3 regions of the Vallitalea maricola genome follow, and region 2 is predicted to be linked to each of the others. Evidence: riboswitches for the same ligand, from Rfam matches in the RefSeq annotation. Region 2 holds a riboswitch; each other region holds the start of a gene.
The links. Region 2 has a riboswitch for cyclic di-GMP ahead of AACQ14_RS00400 (hypothetical protein). Riboswitches for the same ligand answer to the same signal wherever they lie in the genome.

Region 1 (2,210 bases), on a different contig from region 2:
AAAAAGAAATTTATCAGATGTATGGAGATATATAAAAATACTTGTTTAAACTCTAAGTATAAAATTAATTCAAAAATTACTTTGAGAGGGATCAAATATTATTCATTATTAAAATACCTTTTTAGCACTATAATCTGAAGGATCTTTTTCATAAGAAACTTTTACACCTTCTGATTTATATGCTGCATCAATGGTAGTGTCTACAACTATCCAATTGTTATCAACTAACACTTCATTCCAAGCATGATAGACAGAAGTGAAATTACTATCGCCATGAACAAGCTTTGTAGGAATGTTAAGGCTTCTAAGCATAACTGCAAATAGAGAAGCATAATCGTAGCATATTCCTTTTTCACTAGCTAACGTTTCATTAGTTGAAGGTAAATATCTGCTACTAACATTCTTTGCTTTTTCATCATCATATTTAACATTATCGATTATGTAATTATATATAACTTCTATTTTCTCTCTGTCAGTCTTGGCATCTTTAGTTAGTTCTTTAGCTAGAATAGCTGCTTTTGAATCGCTTGTCCAATGTACATTCTGAACACTTGCTAAGAATACTGTATTATTAGTTGTATCATTATGTACTTTACTAGATGTTAACAATTTGTACTTGTTACCATCAGCTCTTTTATATATTCCTACAGTATACTCACCATTGCCCATTTGTAATGGTAGCTCTTCATTTGAAGAATTAAGGTTATAGATATATTTATCCGAACCCTTCTTCACGACAACTTTTAAGTCAGAATAATTAGTAGTATCATAATTGATACTTACTGTGCCGTTATCAGCATTGACCTTTATAATTTCACTCTTAGCAAAAGCGGTTGTCCCAGCTAATGCTACAAAAATTAATGCAACTATAAAAGTTAATACTATTTTTTTCAGTTGTAACTCTCCCTTCGGCATCTGGCTATCTTCATATATGAAGACCCTATAGTTTTGCGTCCCTACCTCACGATAGGTTTGCCATATTCGTGGGAAAGAAAAGTAATAAAACTCTTCTTTCGGTAACTGGCTGCCATATCATTTTTGACTTAGGCCCTTTAGTTTTGCGTCTTCAGCTTTCACTGAATTTGCCACTTCGAGAAAAGATTTGACTACTAGGTAATCAAAGTCTTCCTCTGGTAACTGGCTATCATAGCTTATAATTAAGCCTTAGACCCTATAGCTTTGTGTCACATATTTTCATATGCTTTACGATTTACAGAATAATACGGTCAATACTGCCGACTCTTTGACTACCCTCTCATTGATATTATATCACATATTGTTAATTTGGTAAATATTTCTTTATATATTACATCTAATAAACAATAGATAGCACTAAGTTAATCTGATTCATTGCTCTAATAGATTCTCAGTATTTTCTAACAAAGAATAATCGCCTACTTCACCATGACCAGGAACAATTACATCAACACTTTTTTCACTATACTTTCTTTTTAATTTCTTTATGCTTTCTGACCATCCCATAATATTTGCATCTGCTGTATTACCTAAGTTTTCTGATTCAGCTGATTTCACCATACAACCACCAAACAATACTTTTTTACTAGGGTAATAAACGACAATGTTGTCAGGAGAATGGGATTCTTGTGGATAATAAAGTACTAATTTTTCATCTCCAAAAACAATTTCCATTTCCTCATCAATATCTATATTAACTATTTCAGTAGGCTCTATATACTCAAGTTTAGTGTAAACATCATAATATTTTTTCAATTCAGGATCTTTTAGCCAATCTAAAAAAAGCTTTCTAGCATCTTCTCCTCTTTCTTTAACCATATTTACCGTTTTTGATGTTCCTATAATCTTAATATCTTGTTCAGCAAGATATTTATTTCCACCTAAATTGTCAAAGTGGAAACCAGTATTTATTTCTATAAATTTAACCTCTTGACCTGCTCGTTCTCGGACCCACTCAATAATCTTTCTGGTTGCTTCGTTTTCATAAGGTGTATCAATTAGGGCTACATCACCATTTTTCATTTCAATAATCATAGAATTTCCATCCCATGGAAATTTATGATTTACTACTAAAACCCCCTTCTTAATTTCTTTAATGGTCAAACTATCATCAATATTAACTTCATCATCAATATCTAGCTTATAAATATAGTCATCCTTTTTAGCACTGCATCCAGCGGTAACCATTATTACTATCATCATTACTAATACAAAAAATTTTTTCATATAAAATT
Region 2 (2,210 bases):
TAGCTTCATATCTTCTATTCTTCTTAACTTTATAATCAACATCTGTATTAAATAATGTTGGTCTTCTTCCTATACGTATATCACTTTTACTAAAAATTGATTCAGAACCATTACTAGTGTCTGTTATTTTCCAACCTACAATTCTATGACTTTCGTCATTAGCTGTAGCTGTTAACTTATATCTATAATTTTGTTCTTTTTCAACTCTGATATCAGCACCACTTACTTGATTTACTGCTAATGTAGCAGATTTATTAATTATCCAACTAATAATATACTCATTTTCATTTAGCATTATAGCGGATAACATATCCATATCTCTGCTAGCACTTTCTAGTTCATCTAAATCCTCTGATTGATCTAGTTTATCCCCTGACTCACTTGGATTTTCTCCTGGGTCTGCTGGGTTTTCAGCTGGTTCTTCTGGGTTTTCCACTGGTTCTTCTGGATTCTCCACTGGTTCTTCTGGATTTTCCACTGGTTCTCCTGGATTTTCAGCTGGTTCTTCTGGATTTTCCACTGGCTCTCCTGGATTTTCCACTGGCTCTCCTGGATTTTCCACTGGTTCTTCTGGATTTTCCACTGGCTCTCCTGGGTTTTCCACTGGCTCTCCTGGATTTTCCACTGGCTCTCCTGGATTTTCCACTGGTTCTTCTGGATTCTCCACTGGTTCTCCTGGGTTTTCCACTGGCTCTCCTGGGTTTTCCACTGGTTCTTCTGGATTCTCCACTGGCTCTTCTGGATTTTCAGCTGGTTCTTCTGGATTTTCCACTGGCTCCCCTGAATTTTCAGCTGGCTCTTCTGGATTTTCCACTGGCTCTCCTGGATTTTCCACTGGCTCTCCTGTATTTTCTGTTACATTTTCTGATATTATAATATTACCAGTTAAATCTTGTTGTTCTGTTTGAGCATATACTAAATTACTCGTTAAGTACATGAAAGCAAACAAAAACACTAACGATTTCTTTAAAAACTTCTTTTTCAACTAATCACCTCTTATAATAGTTTTCTGTCCTTCTTTCTTATAGAGGTAGGCTCTCTGTTTTCAGCCTCGTTTTTTTTGGAACGTGGTTAACCTTATGAAAATCATTATCAGTCTTATCTTGAATATAATATTGTCAACATGATGATATTTATTATTATGTTGTTAATATTAAAATATATTACAAATAAAGCAATATTGCTTTATTATTTTCCGAATCTAATAATTATAAAATTATATAATTCTAGTTTTTGACAAAATAAAAACTGCTTTGAATATATATATGATTCAAAGCAGCCGAACTGTCATAGTATTTACCTTAGACTCTAGCTTTGCGTCCTTACTTTTCAGTAAGTTTGCCCTTATATTTAATTTTACAATTTAATAATATCATTAGATGTTTATATAGTCAATACATAATATATGTTTTTCTAATATTATATTTAAAACAAATTTCAACTTTATATTAATAATATATTTGTGAAATAAAAAACCCAATAACCATACGTTATTGGGATATATAATAACTTTTAATTTCCTGAAGTAACTTCCATAGAATATTTACCATCTTTATTATCTGTTTCATTTTTTCCATAATCAATTAATTTAGAAAATGTTATTTTATAGTCTTTTTCAAGATTTAAAACATCAAAGTTTAGTGTAATTGTATTTTCATCTATATAATTTGCACCTATAGGTATCTTACTGTATTCTACGCCATTTTCTACATATATTAATTTGTAATTTGACGCTAGCACATTATTAATATTAAAATCAATTTCTTTATTAAATCCTATTTTGATAGTCTTATCTCCAATTATTTTGGCTTCATTGATAAAAATATCAACTGAATTACTGGACGTGAAATTAAATTGATTTGTTTTTATTACATGTTGTACATTACCCATGGTGTCCTTTAATGTAATAGCTCTTAATTTATAAGATTGGGATTGTTTCAATTTTTTATCTTTTGATAAATAAATCTTTATCATATGCGAATCTTTTTCATTGTCATAATAGACTGCTGTTGGTATAGCCATAAATGATGGTGTAGTAATACCTTGTATTTGGTAATTACTAGCTATCTTAGCATATTCTTCATCAAGTGGTTTACTAATATAAGCTATTATTGTATTTTCATCAACTGGTAAAACAGCTTCTATTTCAATATCTTTAACAGTATAATAATTTCCAGTAAATAAATATTCTTTATCATAGATTGAAAATT
Region 3 (2,210 bases), on a different contig from region 2:
ATACTAATTTCTTACTTGAATTTACCTCAATTTTATACATGTGTATACCTCCTATTAAATGTTTTGTTATTTAATATTAAATATCATATTCTGGGTCAAGGGCTTTATAGAATAATTTACAATCCAAGGATTTTTCAGGTGGTATATCTTTAAAATGTTCTGTCTCAGCATATTTTGTATGGATAAGTATTCCTTTTTCATCATGAACAAGTTTAAACTTAAAATATTTTGAGATTAATGTAGCAGATTTGATATTGGTAGCTTCAAGAAACATACCTTTATAACCTCTTTTTATTGCATCATCCTGACAGATTCTCACTAAGTCTTTTGCTATTTCTTTCTTTAGCTTATCTGATTTTACACCAATCATAAACATATGTACAAAATCATTCTTTTTAATTTTTTTATCTGTTTTGTAATAAATAGTATCCAAAAACCTCTTATCAAGAACTTCAAGTAATTCACAGATTTTATTCATGGGCTCTAAATTATCTGTAAATGGAGGCACCTCTTCATCTGGATCAAAGTCTTCACATGCTAATACACCTATGATTTTATTATTTTTTCTGTTTATAGCTATATAACACAATCCTTGTTCTACAACATTTTTCATGTAACTATAAACAAATTCATTAAAATCATCAATAGATAAGTGAACAGCCTGTACCATCGGTTCAGATATTGTTTCTTCTTTTACTGTTATCCCTGCAAAAGTTTCAGCAAGACATTTTGCTGCTTCAGCGATCAGCTCTTCATTTTTACCATCCAATCGCTTATACTCTAATTCTATATTTAATTGTTCCAAAAATTTTACTAAAAATACTTTATCATAAAAAACATCATTTTTTTTCATTATATCCCCTCTTTCAACTATTAATTAACAAATAAAATAATTTCATCAAGAAAAATGATAAAATATACTATATTTTATGGCAGGAAGATTCCTTTAATATAAAAAAGGTAACTTGTTACACTCCACATAACATTTCATATAACGTTTTTAGTCAATGAAAAAAATGTGACAAAAAAAACAGCTACTATTAATAGTGACTGCCATCAAATTATTATACGGCAACCTGGCAGTCCTAGGATATAATCCCTTAGACCCATAGCTTTGCGTCCCTATTTTTCAATAGGTTTGCTATTTTCTAAATAAAACAATATTTAATACTGTACTTATTATAACATAATTATTCTTTACTTTCAATTTATTTTAAATACAAAAGATTCCCGATTACTTATTTTTGTAATTTAAACTCATATCCTCGCTCTGGCTTTTAGAATGCTGAGAAAAGAATTTCCCTACAAAAAAAGCATTTTTCCCAAAATCAATTATAGTATTAAGTAAATAATTTCATCAATCTTAGCAAAACATAACTAAGAGGTGATGAAAATGGAAGATACAACTGTAATAGATAATGAGGTTTATTATAATGTTAGTAATAGACTGTTTCAATTTGCTGAAACAGAAGACGATTATAATAGAATAATGAAAACAGCTACTCACTGGTTATGTGAAGCATCTGGACGTAATTTTACAAAAGACCTTTTATATCCTTTATCAAGTAACGGCTACATCATTAATGATGAAGGTATAGCGACAAAAGAATGGGAAATAGCTGAAGGTGTTTTAGTCAAAAAACAAACTGAAGGATTAGATCGTGTATAAAAAACAAAGCATGACAAGGGAATACTCCCCTTATCATGCTATTTTTATTTAAATATTGTAAAATATAGGATTACAATGATTCCTAACACTATTCTGTACCAACCGAATACTTTGAAGTCATGTTTTTTGATATATCCTACTAGGAATTTGATTGCTAATATTGAAACTACAAAAGCAACTATCATTCCTGTTAGAAGAACCAATAATTCTAGACTTGTAAATGCAAAACCGAATTTCATGATCTTGATTAAACTTGCACCAAACATAACTGGCATAGCCAAGAAAAAGGTAAATTCAGCAGCTACAGTTCTTGATGTTCCTATAAGTATTGCTCCTAATATGGTTACTCCAGAACGTGAAGTTCCTGGAATTAGTGATAATACTTGAAATAAACCTATTATAAGTGCTGTCTGATACGTAAGCTCAGAGATATCATTAACTTTACAAGTTCTGCCTTTGTTCCATTTCTCTATGATAATAAATAAAATACCATATAATATCAATGTAATAGTAACTGTCTGATAGTTATAGAATAATTCAT

Region 1: another riboswitch for cyclic di-GMP. It lies ahead of AACQ14_RS05075 (transglutaminase-like domain-containing protein); the one in region 2 lies ahead of AACQ14_RS00400 (hypothetical protein).
Region 3: another riboswitch for cyclic di-GMP. It lies ahead of AACQ14_RS09190 (uroporphyrinogen decarboxylase/cobalamine-independent methonine synthase family protein); the one in region 2 lies ahead of AACQ14_RS00400 (hypothetical protein).

What each region holds. Positions count from the first base shown of each region.
Region 1 covers NZ_BTPU01000015.1:4,066-6,275, reverse strand. Annotated here, with positions in the region: gene AACQ14_RS05075 (transglutaminase-like domain-containing protein) at 109-915, opposite strand; cyclic di-GMP riboswitch class I at 908-987, opposite strand; cyclic di-GMP riboswitch class I at 1,013-1,097, opposite strand; cyclic di-GMP riboswitch class I at 1,130-1,218, opposite strand; gene AACQ14_RS05070 (MBL fold metallo-hydrolase) at 1,348-2,202, opposite strand.
Region 2 covers NZ_BTPU01000001.1:105,428-107,637, reverse strand. Annotated here, with positions in the region: gene AACQ14_RS00400 (hypothetical protein) at 1-985, opposite strand, end outside; cyclic di-GMP riboswitch class I at 1,272-1,353, opposite strand; gene AACQ14_RS00395 (S-layer homology domain-containing protein) at 1,513-2,210, opposite strand, start outside.
Region 3 covers NZ_BTPU01000027.1:100,714-102,923, reverse strand. Annotated here, with positions in the region: gene AACQ14_RS09195 (hypothetical protein) at 1-40, opposite strand, end outside; gene AACQ14_RS09190 (uroporphyrinogen decarboxylase/cobalamine-independent methonine synthase family protein) at 77-853, opposite strand; cyclic di-GMP riboswitch class I at 1,068-1,153, opposite strand; gene AACQ14_RS09185 (hypothetical protein) at 1,394-1,669, shown strand; gene AACQ14_RS09180 (undecaprenyl-diphosphate phosphatase) at 1,714-2,210, opposite strand, start outside.